2 regions of the Arthrobacter sp. B0316-1-20 genome follow, and region 1 is predicted to be linked to the other one. Evidence: riboswitches for the same ligand, from Rfam matches in the RefSeq annotation. Region 1 holds a riboswitch; the other holds the start of a gene.
What was found. A riboswitch is a leader RNA that binds a small molecule or an ion and turns the genes downstream of it on or off. The one in region 1 is predicted to bind cyclic di-AMP.

Region 1 (7,204 bases):
CACCGCCGCGACGGCCAGATGCGCCGGGGTCAGCACGGTGCCGGCGGAGACCACGACGGCGCCGGCGGCGGTCTCCTCGCCGGCCGGGCGGATGTGCCGCCCGGGGGCCAGTTCCCGCGCGTCGGTACCCGCGCACAGCTGCAGCCGGCCAGTCGCCGCGGTGCCGCATTCGCTGCGCAGCACGCTGTCCGTGCCGTCGGGGATCAGCCCGCCGGTGACGACCGGGGCGGCCAGCCCGGGCCGCAGGGCGCTGCCGGCCGGCACCAACTGCCACGGCCCCGGGCCGGCGACCGCCCAGCCGTCCATGGCGGAGGAAGCGTAGTGCGGGACCGGCACCAGCGCCGTCAGGTCGCGGGCCAGCGTGCGGCCGGCACAGGCGGCCAGCTCTACGTTTGCGGGATCGGGCCGTCCCGCCTCCCGGCCCGCGGCGTAGGCGGCTCTGCGGGCGTCGTCCCAGCGCAGTCCGGAGCCACTCACTCCTGCACTGCGCCGTGTCGGCGCGCCACTTCGTCGGCCACGCGGGAGGCGGCGCGCATGGCCACCTCGGGTGTTGCCTGTCCGGTGGCGGCGGCCAGGCCGGCCGCGTAGCCCACCACGAAGGTGGTCAGCGGCGCCGCCGGGCGGATCACGCTGTGCGCCGCGACGCCGGCGAGCCCCAGCACGGCGTCGATATCAACGGGCGTGTCTTCGATTTCCAGCGCCTGGAGCAGTTCGCTGACGAAGGGGGAGAGCTTTTCGGCCGCTCCGGACACAATGGCCTCCGATCCGCCCGGTGCGGGCAAGTACAACGTTTGTTTCAGGCTACGGCGCGGGCCGAACAATGCCAAAGCGGCCCGCGTCCTGCCACGTGTCGACGTCGGAGGTGTGGCCCCCTGACGGGCCCTCGAGCGTGATCTCGGCGGCGGGCAGCCCGCCGAGCAGCCGCCTGACCGGCTGGCCGGCCAACCCGGCCGCACCCCCGGCGTTCCGCACCGCGTCCTCCAGCGCCGCGCTGTGCGCGCAGCAAGCCAGCGGCTGCTGTTTGCCGTCGGCGTCGACCGGAATCCAGAGCCTGGCCTCCGGCCGGCCGACGGCGTGGCGCAGCAGCAATTCCGGCAGCCCGGCCAGCATCGGCATGTCGCAGGCGAAGAGCAGCGTGAACGGCGCCCGCACGGAAGCACCGCCGTCGTCGTCCCGCGCCCGCGCGGAGCCCCCGCCGTCGTCGTCCCCTGACAGCGCTTGGACGGAGGCACCGCCGTCGTCGTCCCGTAACAGCGCCTGGATCCCCGCCGCGATGCCCGCTGCCGGGCCGGAGAACGGCGGGTCCTCCCGGGTGAGCGTCAGCCGCAGCGGCTGCGGGACCAGCGTGCGGCGGAAAGCTTCCACTTCCTCGGACAGGTCATCCGGGCCGACGACGGAGATCCGCCGGGCCCCGCAAACGGCCTCCAGCGTGCGGCGCAACAGGGTGGACCCCTCGAGCCGCAACAATGCCTTGGGGCTGCCGCCCAGACGCGAGGACCGGCCGCCGGCCAGCACGACGGCGTCGAAAAGTGGAGCGGTCACGCGGCGGTATGGGTGTCGAGGAACTGGCTCCAGGCCGGGGCGGGACGGTCCAGGTCGCGGATCCGCCAGCGGGCGCCGCTGGGCGGCCGGGGCGTGAAGCGCAGGCTCCAGCCCATTTGGGCCAGCGTGCGGTCGCCCTTGGCGTTGTTGCAGCGCAGGCAGCAGGCCACCAGATTCTCCCAACTGTCTTCTCCCCCGCGGGACCGGGGCTTGACGTGGTCCACCGTGGTTGCTGTCTTCCCGCAGTAGGCGCAGAGGTGGTTGTCGCGGCGCAGGACGCCGCGGCGGGTCACCGCGGTGTCCTTGTTGTACGGCATCTTAATGTAGCGGTTGAGCAGGATGACCGAGGGGCGGCCCAGTATGTCGTTGGGGCCGACGACGGGGTCCCCGTCTTCGGCAATCACGCTGGCTTTGCCGGTGAGCACAAGAAGCAGCGCCCGGCGGAAGGTGACAACCGCCAGGGGTTCGTAACCAGCATTCAGAACGAGTGTGCGCATGCACATTCCTCTAGGTCTGGCCAACCCGACCGGTGCTTCAGATCCCGGTCCGGGACTGGATTTTCTGCACTGACAGTCAAAGAGTATGACGGCGAGTGCGTTCCGCGCTAACTTTTTCGCCTCCCGTGGGCCGTCGGAATGACGCCGCGGGCGGTCCGGCGGCGTCGGGCGAGCGGTCCGGCGGCGCGGCGGCGGGCACCCGCGGGGCCCACCTTGGGCCGTGGCGAGGCCGGACCGCGCAGGCGTCTGGCCTCCCGACAACGCCGCCGGCCCCGGTGCGCGCGCTGGGCGTGCACCGGGGCCGGCGGGACGGTCGCTGTGGACCGGGAAGGCTGTTGCTAGTTGACGCGGATGGCTACGTAGCCGGATCCGACGTCCGCACTGGCCAGTGCGGTGGTGTAACCGGTCCAGCCGCCGTGGATGGCCTGGCCGTTGCCCACGTAGATGGCGATGTGCGCAACGCCTGCTCCGCCGTCGGAGTAGTAGAGCAGATCGCCCGGCTGCGGGGTGGACACCTGGGTGCCGTAGCTGAAGAACTGTGCGGGTGCGAGGTCGCCCACCGAGAAACCGGCGGCGCGCAGGGCCTTCTCCACCATGGCGGTGCAGTCCTGCGAGATGCCGATCTGGCCGTACGCGGAGGACACCAGCGTGGAGGCCACGCCGCTGGCGGACGCTTCGGCCTTCGCCGGCGCTGCCTTGGCTGCGGGAGCCGCGGCGGCTGCCTTGACCTCGACCGCGGGAGCGGCGGCGTGGACGGCGCCCTGTGCGGTGTCTGCGGCCTCCTCGACGACCGGGGCCACTTCCTCGGCCACGGCTTCGACGACAGGCTCGGGCTCCGGGGCCGGAGTGGACTTGATGGCGGGACGCGAGAAGGTCAGCTCGACGGCACTCGAAGCCTGGACGGTGTCCACCTGCACGCGGCTGGGTACGGACACCGTGGATGCGGTGCGTTCGATGGAGGTTGACTGCGCGGGGACCGCGGCGGTCAGGGCCAGTCCGGACGCGGCAGCGATTACGGCTGCCGAGCGACCCATGGATCCGGCATTGGACGAGACGGCTTTGGAAATCGTCTCCAGCGGGTTGGTGCGGACGGAAACGGCGCGGTGGCGCCCCGTAGCGGTGTCATTGAACACGTTAAAGGCCTCTCCCAATGCCTGCGAGGTGAGCTGTCGGATTCGGATGGGAGTGCATCCGGCCGCAGCCCTCCCCGGCAATGCCTGAGAGTGCTGTCGACTTAACCCCAAGGGTTCCTGTACGGAACCCGAAATTGGTTCCCCCGCCTCTGCCCGCGAAGTTTTTTGCGAACGGACTCCGGACGGTGGCAGAGCTCGGCAATCCACCCGGAGGTCCCAGCCGTTTGGCAACTGGCACGCGTTAGAGCGTATACGATCAATCACGCATTGTCACATTCTGATCACGGCGTGGTGATGTTTTGATTACGACAGCCCTCGGAGTCCTGCTGCCAGACGGTTCCGGGACGGGGCTGGTACGAAGGGTGCGCCTTCCGTCTCGGGGCTGCGCGCACGTTCCAAGCGCCGTTGTCGCGCGGGTCTTCCACGCGCGGCTCCGGGGCCCGGCTTCGCGCACGGGTCTTCCGCGCGCCGACCGGCCCCCTTCTTCGCGCCACTCCTGGGCAGGTCTGCCGCGCGCTGTTTCCGCGCCCCGTTTCCGTCCAGGTCCTCCGCGCGCCGTGTCCGCGCACCGATTCCACCCAGGCCCTCCGCGCGCCTTGTTAACGCTCGCAGCGCGCCCCGAAGGACGCGCCGCGAGAGGGCCGTGACAGGAAGTGCTTAGCCTGCCGGACGGATGAAGACCGGGCCGGAGCCGATGTAGGCGCTGCCCAGAACAGTACTGTAGCCCGCCCATCCGCCGTGGACCGCCTGGCCGTTGCCGACGTAGATGGCCACGTGGGCCACGCCGGCACCGCCGTTGGCGTAGTAGATGATGTCGCCGGGCTGCGGGGTGGCCACCTGCGTTCCGTAGGCAAAGAACTGCGCCGGGGCGAGGTCGCCCACCGCGAAGCCTGCCGCGCGCAGGGCGTTCTCGACCAGGGCCGTGCAGTCCTGGGCGACGCCGATCTGTCCGTAGGCGGCCGCGACGATGGCGCCGGCGGCTCCGCTGGCGGCAGCCTCGCCGGCCTTCTTGACAGTCTTGGTTTCGTTCGACCCGGCGTCGTTGCCGGTCGTGGGGTTGATTTCGTTGGAGACGGCCTGGACAACCGGCTCCGGCGCGGGGGTGGAGGTGATCCCCGCGCGTTCGAAGGTCAGCTTCACGGCTGCGGAGGCCTGCACGGCTTCCACCTGCACGCGGGCCGGGGCCTCGACCCCTCGGTCAGCGCTGACAGCCTGGGCCGGGATGGTACCGGTCAGAACCAAGCCGGTAGCGGCGGCGATCACGGCACCCTGACGTCCCATGGTTCCCGCATTCGCGGACACAGCCTTGGAAATCGTCTCAAGCGGGCTCGTGCGGACGGGGGTCGCACGATGGCGGCCCGCAGTAATGCTCTTGGACACGGTCTGTACCTCTCCCAAATGCCTGCGAAGTGAGCTGTCGGGTTCGGATGGGAGTTCATCCGGCCGGCAGGCTGCGGGCTGGTGGCCCGGGCCTGGTCGGCTTTACCCCAAGGACACCGTGCGATGTCCGGGAAGTGGTTCCCCCGCCTCTGCCATGCGATTCGGTGCGAACGAACTTCGGGCGACGGCAGAGTTCGGCATTCCGCCCGAAGGTGCCAGCCTGTTGACGACGGGCACGGGTGAAACCTTATAACAGTTTGCGGGATGTGTCACGTTCCGATTACGGCGTGTTCATCACAGCCAGCCGGTGGGGTCCACCAGCTTGTCGTTGACCATCACTTCGAAGTGGAGGTGGCAGCCGGTTGAGGCGCCGGTGGTGCCGCTTTGGCCCACCATCTCCCCGCGTTGCACGGTGGCACCGACGGACGTGTCAATGGTGCTCAGGTGGTTGTAGGTGGTCTTCAGGCCGTTGCCGTGGTCCACCACGATCCGGTTACCTCCGCCGCCGACTTGGAAGCCCGCCTCGACGACGGTTCCGCCGGCCGCTGCGTGGACGGGGGTGCCGCAGGCTGCTCCGTAGTCCTGGCCGGTGTGCAGCTCACCGGCGTAGCCGGTGATGGGGCTGACACGGTAGCCGAACGGCGACGTCATGGTCAGCTCGTCCATCGGCTGCGAGAGGGAGCCCTCGCTGCTGACGACCTTGGCATTGCTGCCCGAGGCGACCATGACCTGCTTCAGCTTGGTGTCCGGGTCGAATTTGCTGGTCAGGCCGGCACGCTCGAACGTCAGCCGGGCTTCGGTGGCGGCGGAGATGCTGCTGGCGGCCGGGGCATCCTGCGGGGCGTCGGCGGTGGCGCCGGCCGTCGTCGGCAGCATCACGGTCAGGGCCATCCCGGAGGCGGCTGCAACGATCGCTGTCTTATGCCCGACGTCGCGCGCGGCTGCTGCTACCGGAGACGGCGCCGGCTGGGCGCGGCGTCGGCCGGGCGTTGCGGCACGAGGGCGTGAGTGTTCGGCCGGGGCGGTTGAACGGCGCCGTCCCGAGGCTTTGTGTCCTGCCAAAATTCTGTTACCTCTCCCAAAGCGCCTGCGAAGTTAGCTGTCGGATTCGAGTCAAGAGAAAACTCGGCCACACCGCACAGAGCGCCGGTGGAACGATTCACCGAGGCTTTGCCCGCTGCGGCTTCACCCCAAGGCAGCGAACATACTGCCGCTTGGTGGGTCCTCCGCCCCTGTCTCACGGATACACGCCTCCGCCGACAGGGCTCGGCTTGCGGAGGGTGTGGGAATCGATGTCTCGATGCCCGGGTCAACTATACGTAAAACTCCCCGAAAGTAATAAATCCGTTATCCGGGGTGCGTGTTTTCAAGGGTCAACGTTTCATCGCATTGATACAAAGATGTGCGCGGCAACTTCCGGAGGCAGTTCCAAGGCCCCTTCGATCCCCGGCACGCGCACGGAGATGTACTCGCCGGCGGTCTCCAGCTGAAGGCTTGCGCCCGGCTTCAAACCGCCCTCTTCCAGCTGGAGCAACAGTTCCGGTTCCACCTGGATGGGCTCCGCCAGCCTGACGATGCTCACCTCTTTGTCGGACGTGTAGCTGCCCATGGCCTGCGCCAGATTGAGCACGCCGGTGGTGAACTCTTCGGCCGGCTGGCCCCCGAGCGCTTCCAGGCCGGGGATGGGGTTGCCGTACGGCGAAACCGTCGGCCTGCCCAACAGTTCGTAGAGCCGCTGCTCCACCCGCTCGCTCATAACGTGCTCCCAGCGGCAGGCCTCGTCATGCACGTAGGCCCAGTCCAGTCCGATGACGTCGGAGAGCAGCCGCTCGGCCAGTCGGTGCTTGCGCATCACTTCGGTGGCTTTACGCCGGCCCAGCTCGGTCAGTTCCAGATGCCTGTCGCCGGTGACGACCACGAGTCCGTCCCGCTCCATCCGCCCGATCGTCTGCGACACGGTTGGGCCCGAGTGGCGCAGCCGCTCGGCGATCCGGGCGCGCAGCGCGACGATGTTCTCTTCTTCGAGCTCGAGGATAGTGCGCAGGTACATCTCGGTAGTGTCGATGAGATCAGTCAATGGCTTCTTGCTCCTCGGCGCGGTGAAAAGGCTGCTCCAGCAGCATGCATGAGGGTGTTTTCCCCTCCCCAGCCTAGCCTGTTTTCCTTGCCGGACCGGCAGCTTCGCCGCGGGCTGACGCGCCGAGCGCCCAACGCAACAATGGCCACTGCAACTAACGGCGGCCCTCGGCGTTGAGGCAGAATGAAACGGGCGTTCAACGGCGAACCGCCATCGAGATCATTGCCACCACGCCAGGAAAGGTATTCATGAGCGATACCCAGTCCATCAGCATTCCCGCCGACCTGCTGCCGAAAGACGGGCGCTTTGGCGCCGGGCCGTCCAAGGTGCGCCCGGAACAGGTCGACGCCCTGGTCGCCGCCGGCAAGAACCTCCTGGGCACGTCGCACCGCCAGGCACCGGTGAAGAATCTGGTGGGCAGCGTCCGCGAAGGGCTCAAGGAGTTCTTCAAGGCGCCGGAGGGTTACGAGGTCATCCTGGGCGTTGGCGGCTCGACGGCGTTTTGGGACGTTGCAACCTTCGGACTGGTAGAGCAGAAGGCCCAGCACCTGTCCTTCGGGGAGTTCAGCTCCAAG
Region 2 (7,204 bases), 100 kb from region 1:
CTGCTGCCGGGTACGCCCGTCCTCTACCGTCGCATCAACTAAAGCATCCGCTCCGCTGTCTCGAGCATCCGTGTCCGGGGTTAAGACCTCGTCGTCGTCGCCGGAAGCGCCGTTTAACCGGGGGCCGCATCTTCAACCGCGTCAAATCCGACTGCCCCGGCCGTGGCCGTCCTCTCCCTCAAACGAGGGTTGGTGGCGGTGTTGTAGACGGTTGCAAGAACTTCATTCTGTTCGTCGGTGGCGTTGATTTCGTAGCAATGCAGGCCATTGCGCCGGCCGCGATAGAACAGGCCCTGGCGTGCTTTGAGCTCGGCTGTCCCGAGATCGGCGCCGGCAGGGTTGAGGCCGCCTTCCCAATACCGGATCAGCAGCCTGAGCGAGTCGGTGTCGTAATCGGAGGCATGCTGAACCAGTGCCTCTTCCATTTTGCGGAGCTGCTCCGGCTCGGCGGTGCGCCGCAGCCCATCGACAGCCCGTCGGATCAGAGTTGCGGCCTGACCGGAGACCATTCCATCATCCATTGCACGGGCGAGCACCGGCAGCCTGGGCGACACAACAGGCTTACCCGGGGGCGCCGGGCGGACTTCGGTGGCTTCCGCGAGTTGGAAGCGTCGTGCAGCCTCCTGCCGTGCAATGCCCAACTTCGCCCGCAGATAGTCTTCGTTCGATTTGTAGGCGCCGCGCATACGATGATTCGGTGCCTCGGGGTCATGCGGCTTGTCTGTATCCCCAACGGCGGCGATGTTTTGCTCTTTGATGATGCCCGCCAGAATCAGCTGGGTTTGACCAACAATGTTGGCCAGCTCTTCAACCTCTGCCGCCGTCCGGGCCACCGACTTGGTACTGCGTGTCAGCCCGTCGTTCCAAGGCGATTATTCAGTTCGCTGACCTCGGCGCGGACCCGGGCCAGCAGGACGGAATCGTCCTGCCCTGCCCCCGCAGCCTCATCCAGCACCTCGATCGCCATAGATACAGCCCATGAAGCCCGCGAACAGGGTAGGAGAACCAAGGGTCGGCATGTGGATGAGCAAGCACACGGGGCTGGCTGTGGAGAAGAAGTGGATGGGTGCTCAGGCACGGGCGGCGGCGGCGAAAGCCAAGCGTTCAAATCCCACCCGAACCCCGCCGTCAGCGGGCGACCGGCGCGCCCTCCACTGAAGCCGGCTCGCCGGCGGGCTCCTCTACCGGTTTCAGGATGAAGAACGCCGCCGCCACGGCCACGATGGAGATGAGGGCCCCGGCCAGGAAAGCCATCCGCACTCCGCCTGCCACCGCCGTCGTCGTTGCCGCACCTTCGGCGGAAAGAACGGCCGCCTGCATGGACATGACGGTGACGAACATGGCGGTGCCCGCTGCCCCGGCCACTTGCTGCACCGTGCCGATGACGGCGCTTCCGTGCGAGTACAGTTGCCGCCGCACCGACCCGAGACCAGCGGAAAACAGCGGCGTGAACAGCAGCGCCAGGCCGACGCTGAGCACGATGTGCGCCGCCAGCAGCGTCAGCGGGGCGGTGTCCTCGCTGACCGTGGAGAAGAACCAGAGCACGGCGCTGACTACCGCCGTTCCCGGCACCAGCAGCACCCTCGGGCCGAACCTGTCATAGAGCCGCCCGACGGCCGGGGCCAGCAGGCCCATCAACAGCCCGCCCGGCAGAAGCATCAGCCCGATCTGCAGCGGCTCGAGCCCCAGGACCTGCTGCATATATATAGGGAGCAAAATGATGGTGCCGAACAGTGCGGCCATGCTGACAGCCATCAGCCCGACGGACACGGAGAAGTTGCCGGAGTGGAAGGTCCGCAGGTCCAGTAACGCCCTGTCCGAGCGCTGCAGCCGAACCTGACGGAGCAGGAATACCAGCAGCCCCACGCCGCCGGCCGCAAACGCAACCCACATGGCGGCACCCGTGCCCGGCCCCGCCGTCGTTGTTCCGTGCCCCGCGCCGACCTGGCTGAGGCCGTAGATCAGCCCGCCGAAGCCGATGGCGGAGAGGGCCACGGACGGCAGGTCCAGCGGCACCGGCCGAGGCTCGGTCACGTTCTGGATCCGCCGGTTGCCCACCACCAGCATGGCCAGCGCGATCGGCAGCACCAGCCAGAACATCCAGCGCCAGGACAAGGTGTTGAGGATGATGCCGGAGATGGTCGGGCCGATGGCCGGCGCCACCGATATGACAATCGAGACGTTGCCCATCGTTTTGCCGCGGTCCTCGGCCGGCACCAGGTTCATCAGCGTGGTCATCAGCAGCGGCATCATGATCGCGGTGCCCGACGCCTGGACCACGCGGGCCACCAGCAGCACCTCGAACCCCGGAGCCAGCGCGGCCAGCAGCGTTCCCGCGGAGAACAGCGCCATCGAAGCGGTGAAAACTTGGCGCGTGGTGAAACGCTGCAGGAGGAATCCGGTCACCGGGATGACCACGGCCATCGCCAGCATGAACGCCGTGGTCAGCCACTGCGCCGCGCGGGCGCTGATGCCCAGGTCGTCCATCAGCTCGGTCAGCGCCACGGACATGATGGTCTCGTTCAGGATCACCACGAACGCAGAGACCAACAGGATGCCAATCACGCGCCGGTTCCGGCGCGTCTCATCAGCCGTCAGCCCGCTGCCCGTGGCAGACCCGGGCCGTGCCGAGGCTCTGTTCGTCGACATTTCTTTATTCACGGGAAGATCCTCGAGTGGAAATCGTGCTGTTGGGGGCGGCCGGAACAGCCCAAGATCGCCGGGCGCAGGCGGAGTAACAGCTTAACCTGCCCCCGCTGACTCCTATTCCCGGCGGTCAACCTCGAATAAACAACGACGCCGGTGCTCGCCGCCGGGCGGCAACCGCCTCCTGCGGGGGAGGGGGGCGCGCCAAATGGTTCCCCCACCGGTCCCCTTCAAGAGGACTCCCGCCGCGTAGTTAAAGTGGAGGGAAAGTCGCGCTTACGGGTTAAAAGAGGAGAAGCCCCGCCGGCGCAAGGCCGACGAGGCTTCCCTGTGATCCCGGACCGGCCGTTGGGGGAATAGCCGGTCCAGGAGTTTTAGGGGTGGTTACATCGTGTAGTAACCGGTAACGGGCATGGCGTTCACGTTGTGCACCATGGTGCCCTGGCTCGGGTTCAGGGCGCTGATCATTTTGCCGCCGCCCAGGTAGATGCCCACGTGGCCGCCGCCGTTCTGCACCACCAGGTCGCCCGGCTGCGGGTTGCTGGTCGGGGTCAGGGCGCCGCCCTGGTGCTGGCTGAGGCGGGGGAGGTCCACGCCGGCCTGGGCGTATACCCACTGGGTGAAGCCGGAGCAGTCCCAGCCGGCCGTGGAGGTGCCGCCCCAGACGTAGGGCGTGCCCTGGGCGGACAGGGCGATGTCCACGATGCTCTGGTTGCCACCGGTGGAGGCCGGCTTGATGTCGGCGCTGGCCAGCGAGACAGTCGCGGCGTCGGTCGACGCAGCCAGGGTCGTGGCGGCTCCGCCGCCGCCCTGCGCTGCCTGTCCGCCACCGGACTGGACGGACCCGGTCAGCGCGATCTGGTCGCCCGGGTAGATGATGGAGTACGCGCCCAGGCCGTTGATGGCCAGCACGTCCTGCACATTCTTGCCGTACTGGGCGGCAATCGTGCCCACCGTGTCGCCCGCGACCACGGTGTGCGTGGTGGCACCGGTAGCGGCACCGGCGTCGGCGGCCGAGCTGGTAACGGAAGCGCGCTCCACCTCGAAGCCGGCGTTGGCCGGAGCGGCAACGGTGTCCGTTGCATTGGCAGCGCCGTAGGTCGGGACCGTGACATCGGCGGCGGCATTGGCCGGCAGGCCGGCACCCAGCATCAGGCCACCGGCGGCGGTAACGACGGCGGCGCCGCGGCCGACGGTTCCGGCGCGGGACGAGACAGCCTGGGACAGACCGGCCACGGTGGTGTTGCGGACCGGGGTGGCACGGTGGCGTGCGCGATTGTTTTTGAGCAGCAAGAAGATACCTCTCCCAATGCCTGCGAGGTAAGCTGTCGGGTTCGGGTGGGAGTCACCCGGCCGTGCGGCAGCGCGGTAAGCACTCCATACGACTTAACCCCAAGAGCCCCAAGAGGGGCCCGGAATGTGGGTCCCCCGCCTCTGCCAGATGTCTAGCGAACGAACTCGGAAAGGCTGGCAGAGCTAGGCAATACCCTCCGAGGACATCGGCGCATGATCGCCGACGTGCTGAAAACATTACATAACGGTTCGGTAACTGTCCAAGCCCTGAAATTTACCTGTGGATAACCTGAGAGCCATCTTTCGGTCAGGAGCGAGCAACCCCCAGGCGGCCGTTGCACGCGTCCGTCACGGTACATCGGGCGCAACAATCGGCCGATTAAGCAGTCGCTGCGGGCTAACTTGTACGCTGGCAGAGTGGTGGACTTCACGCTTAAACAGCTTCAGTACTTTGTTGCAGTCGCTGACCACGGCTCAATCTCGGCCGCCGCGGCCGCCAGCCACATCTCTCAGGCGGCGATGTCCCAAGCGCTGACAGAGCTGGAGCGGATCGTCGGCGCGCAGCTGATGGTGCGGCACCGGTCCCGCGGAATCGCCCTGACCGGCGTCGGGCAGCAATTCCTGCGGGACGTCCGGAGCCTGGTCCGGCACGCCGACGACGTGCAGAACAGCATCATCGAGCGCCAGCAGGGGTTGGTCGGCCCGCTGGCCATCGGCTGTTACAGCACCCTGTCCGCCTTCTGGGTGCCGGTGATCAGCGAACGGTTCATCAAGCCGCATCCGCGCCTCACCGTGACCATGGAGGAAGGCGAGGCCGCCGAGCTGCAGCATCGGATGCAAGAGGGCTATCTGGACGCGGTGCTGACCCATACGCGGCACCTCTTGCCCGGCGTGCAGGCCCGCACCGTCAAGGAAGGCCGGCCCTACGTCCTGCTGGCTGCAAGCCACCCGCTGGCTTCGCGCAAAAGCGTCCGGCTCGCCGAGCTGGCCGAAGAGGACTTCGTCTCGCTGGACATCCCCACCGTGCGCGATAACCAGTTGGTCAATCTGCGGTTGTCCGGGCTGGATCCGAAGATTGCCTGGCGTTCGTCAAGTTTTGAGGCGGTGCGGGGCATGGTGGCGCGCGGCCTCGGCTACACCGTGCTGGTGCAGCGGCCGCCGGGCAATCACAGCTACGACGGGCTTCCCCTGGCCACGGTGGAAATCGACGGGCCGGTCGGTCACAGCGACATCTGTGTGGCCTACGCCAGCGTCACCCGGCCCAGCCTCAGGCTGCGGGCATTCCTGGATTTTTGCGCAGAGGTCGGCGGCGCTGCGGCGAGCGGCTGGGATGAGCACACGACGGCGTGATCCCGCTTAACCGCGACGGCGGCCGCTGCCTTGGGCAACGGCCGCCGCATGCCCGTTACGGCACGGCTGGAGGAACTACATGTTCTCCGCGGTCAGGTCCTGGTCCTTTCCTTCCTTGATCGCCAAGATGCACAGCCCTGCGAGGACGAACGCGCCGGCCCAGACTGTCGCCACCAGCCACAGCTCGCCGCCGGCCGCCAGCACCAGCCCGCTGGCGATCATGGGGGTAAAACCTGCGCCCAGCGTCGAGGAGAGCTGGTAGACCAGCGAGGCGCCGGTGTAGCGCATCCGGGTCGGGAACAGCTCGGCGGTGAACGCCCCGAACGGTCCGAAGATCGTGCCCTGGATGACTCCGTTGGCCAGGAACAGCCCGATCGCGAACAGCCACAGCGTCCCGAGCTCCAGCATCCACATGATGGGGAAGGCCAGTACCGCACCGGCGGTGATGCCGATCAGCATCACCGGCCGGCGGCCGAGCTTGTCGCTGTGCCGGGCCGCAAACCAGATGGCGACGACGGTCAGCGCCGCGCCCAACGCTTTGACGTTGAGGACGCTCGTCCGGTCCAGGCCGACCTCGTCCACCACATAGGAGATGGCCCAGACGGTCATCAGGCCTTGGACGGTGTAGGAGCTCATCCCCACCAGCGTGCCCATGATCACGTTCTTCGGGTACTTCGTCAGCACCTCGAGAATCGGGATCTTTTTCTCCTCGGCCTTGTCCTCCAGCGCAAGGAACAGCGGGGACTCGGCGACCTTGAGGCGAACGATCAGGCCAATGCCCACCAGGACGATGCTGATCAGGAACGGCAGCCGCCAGCCCCAGGTCAGGAACTGCTCGTCCGGCAGCACGGACACGGCCGAAACCGCCAGGGTGGCCAACACCGCACCGGCGGGACCTCCCATGTTGGCGAAACTGGCCGCGAACCCGCGGCGTTCCTTCGGTGCGTGTTCCAGGCCCATCAGCATGGCACCGCCCCACTCGCCCCCGACGGCCAAGCCTTGGACGATGCGCAGGACAATCAGCGCCAACGGAGCGGCCATGCCTATCTGCGCCGTGGTCGGCAGCAGGCCGATCAGGGTAGTCGCCACGCCCATGAGCACCATGGAGGTGATCAGCACGCCCTTGCGCCCCAGCCGGTCACCGAAGTGGCCGAAGATGATCCCGCCGAGCGGCCGGGCGATGTAGCCGACCGCCAGCGTGGCGAAGGAGGCGAAGATCCCCACCGCGGGGTCCAGGTTCACGAAGAACACCGTGTTGAAAACCAGCGCCGCCGCGGTGGCGTAGAGGATGAAATCGTAGAATTCGATGGCACTGCCCAGGAAGCTGGACGCCAGGATGCGCCGCATCTCCGGGGTGTTGAGGCTGGGGACCTTCAGGTCCCCGGGCTGCCTGTCGTTCGCCGCAGGGGCCGACGCCGTCGTCGTGTTATTGCTCATGGTGCAACCGCCATTTCGTCATGATCGGCGACTCCGGTGGATTCCGGGTCGCTGGAAGAGAAGGAGATAACGTCCAGATCGTCGGGGATCAGGAACGTGCCGATGAAGTCCTTGCCGTGTGCCTGCCAGACTGCGTCCGGAGTGGTTCCCGGCACCAGGTGGTGCAGCGCCAAGGTGCGGGCGCCGGCCTGCTGCGCGATCGCGATGGCGTCCTGCGGCGAGGTGTGGGACCTGCGGTGGTGGTCCATTGAGGCCCGGGCTTCGTCGGAATCGATGCTGCCGTACGCCCGCTGCACCCAGTCGAAGTCGATGGCCTCGTGCAGGAGCAGGTCGGTGCCGCGGGCCAGCCGCACCAGGTTCTGGCAGGGGGCGGTGTCGCCGGAGATCGTGACCGACCCTTCGGCCGTGTCGAACCGGAAGGCGAAGGCGGGTGCCACGGGCGGGTGCTCCACCAGGGTCGCTGTCACGGTGACCAGCT

Region 2: it holds a riboswitch for cyclic di-AMP, as region 1 does, so the genes downstream of both, AC5RW2_RS00740 (C40 family peptidase) here and AC5RW2_RS00270 (NlpC/P60 family protein) in region 1, are expected to answer to the same signal.

The regions. Positions count from the first base shown of each region.
Region 1 is NZ_JBNHHC010000001.1:48,652-55,855, reverse strand. Features, by position in the region: gene AC5RW2_RS00295 (molybdopterin molybdotransferase MoeA) at 1-477, opposite strand, end outside; gene AC5RW2_RS00290 (DUF6457 domain-containing protein) at 474-752, opposite strand; gene mobA (molybdenum cofactor guanylyltransferase) at 802-1,542, opposite strand; gene AC5RW2_RS00280 (HNH endonuclease) at 1,539-2,039, opposite strand; gene AC5RW2_RS00275 (NlpC/P60 family protein) at 2,378-3,172, opposite strand; cyclic di-AMP (ydaO/yuaA leader) riboswitch at 3,177-3,345, opposite strand; gene AC5RW2_RS00270 (NlpC/P60 family protein) at 3,830-4,552, opposite strand; cyclic di-AMP (ydaO/yuaA leader) riboswitch at 4,557-4,729, opposite strand; gene AC5RW2_RS00265 (M23 family metallopeptidase) at 4,847-5,614, opposite strand; cyclic di-AMP (ydaO/yuaA leader) riboswitch at 5,621-5,834, opposite strand; gene AC5RW2_RS00260 (iron-dependent transcriptional repressor DtxR) at 5,934-6,629, opposite strand; gene serC (phosphoserine transaminase) at 6,878-7,204, shown strand, end outside.
Region 2 is NZ_JBNHHC010000001.1:150,976-158,179, forward strand. Features, by position in the region: partial or broken gene AC5RW2_RS00725 (DUF222 domain-containing protein) at 1-24, opposite strand, end outside; gene AC5RW2_RS00730 (DUF222 domain-containing protein) at 114-833, opposite strand; gene AC5RW2_RS00735 (MDR family MFS transporter) at 1,129-2,649, opposite strand; gene AC5RW2_RS00740 (C40 family peptidase) at 3,031-3,939, opposite strand; cyclic di-AMP (ydaO/yuaA leader) riboswitch at 3,943-4,107, opposite strand; gene AC5RW2_RS00745 (LysR substrate-binding domain-containing protein) at 4,357-5,289, shown strand; gene AC5RW2_RS00750 (MFS transporter) at 5,365-6,726, opposite strand; gene AC5RW2_RS00755 (MBL fold metallo-hydrolase) at 6,723-7,204, opposite strand, start outside.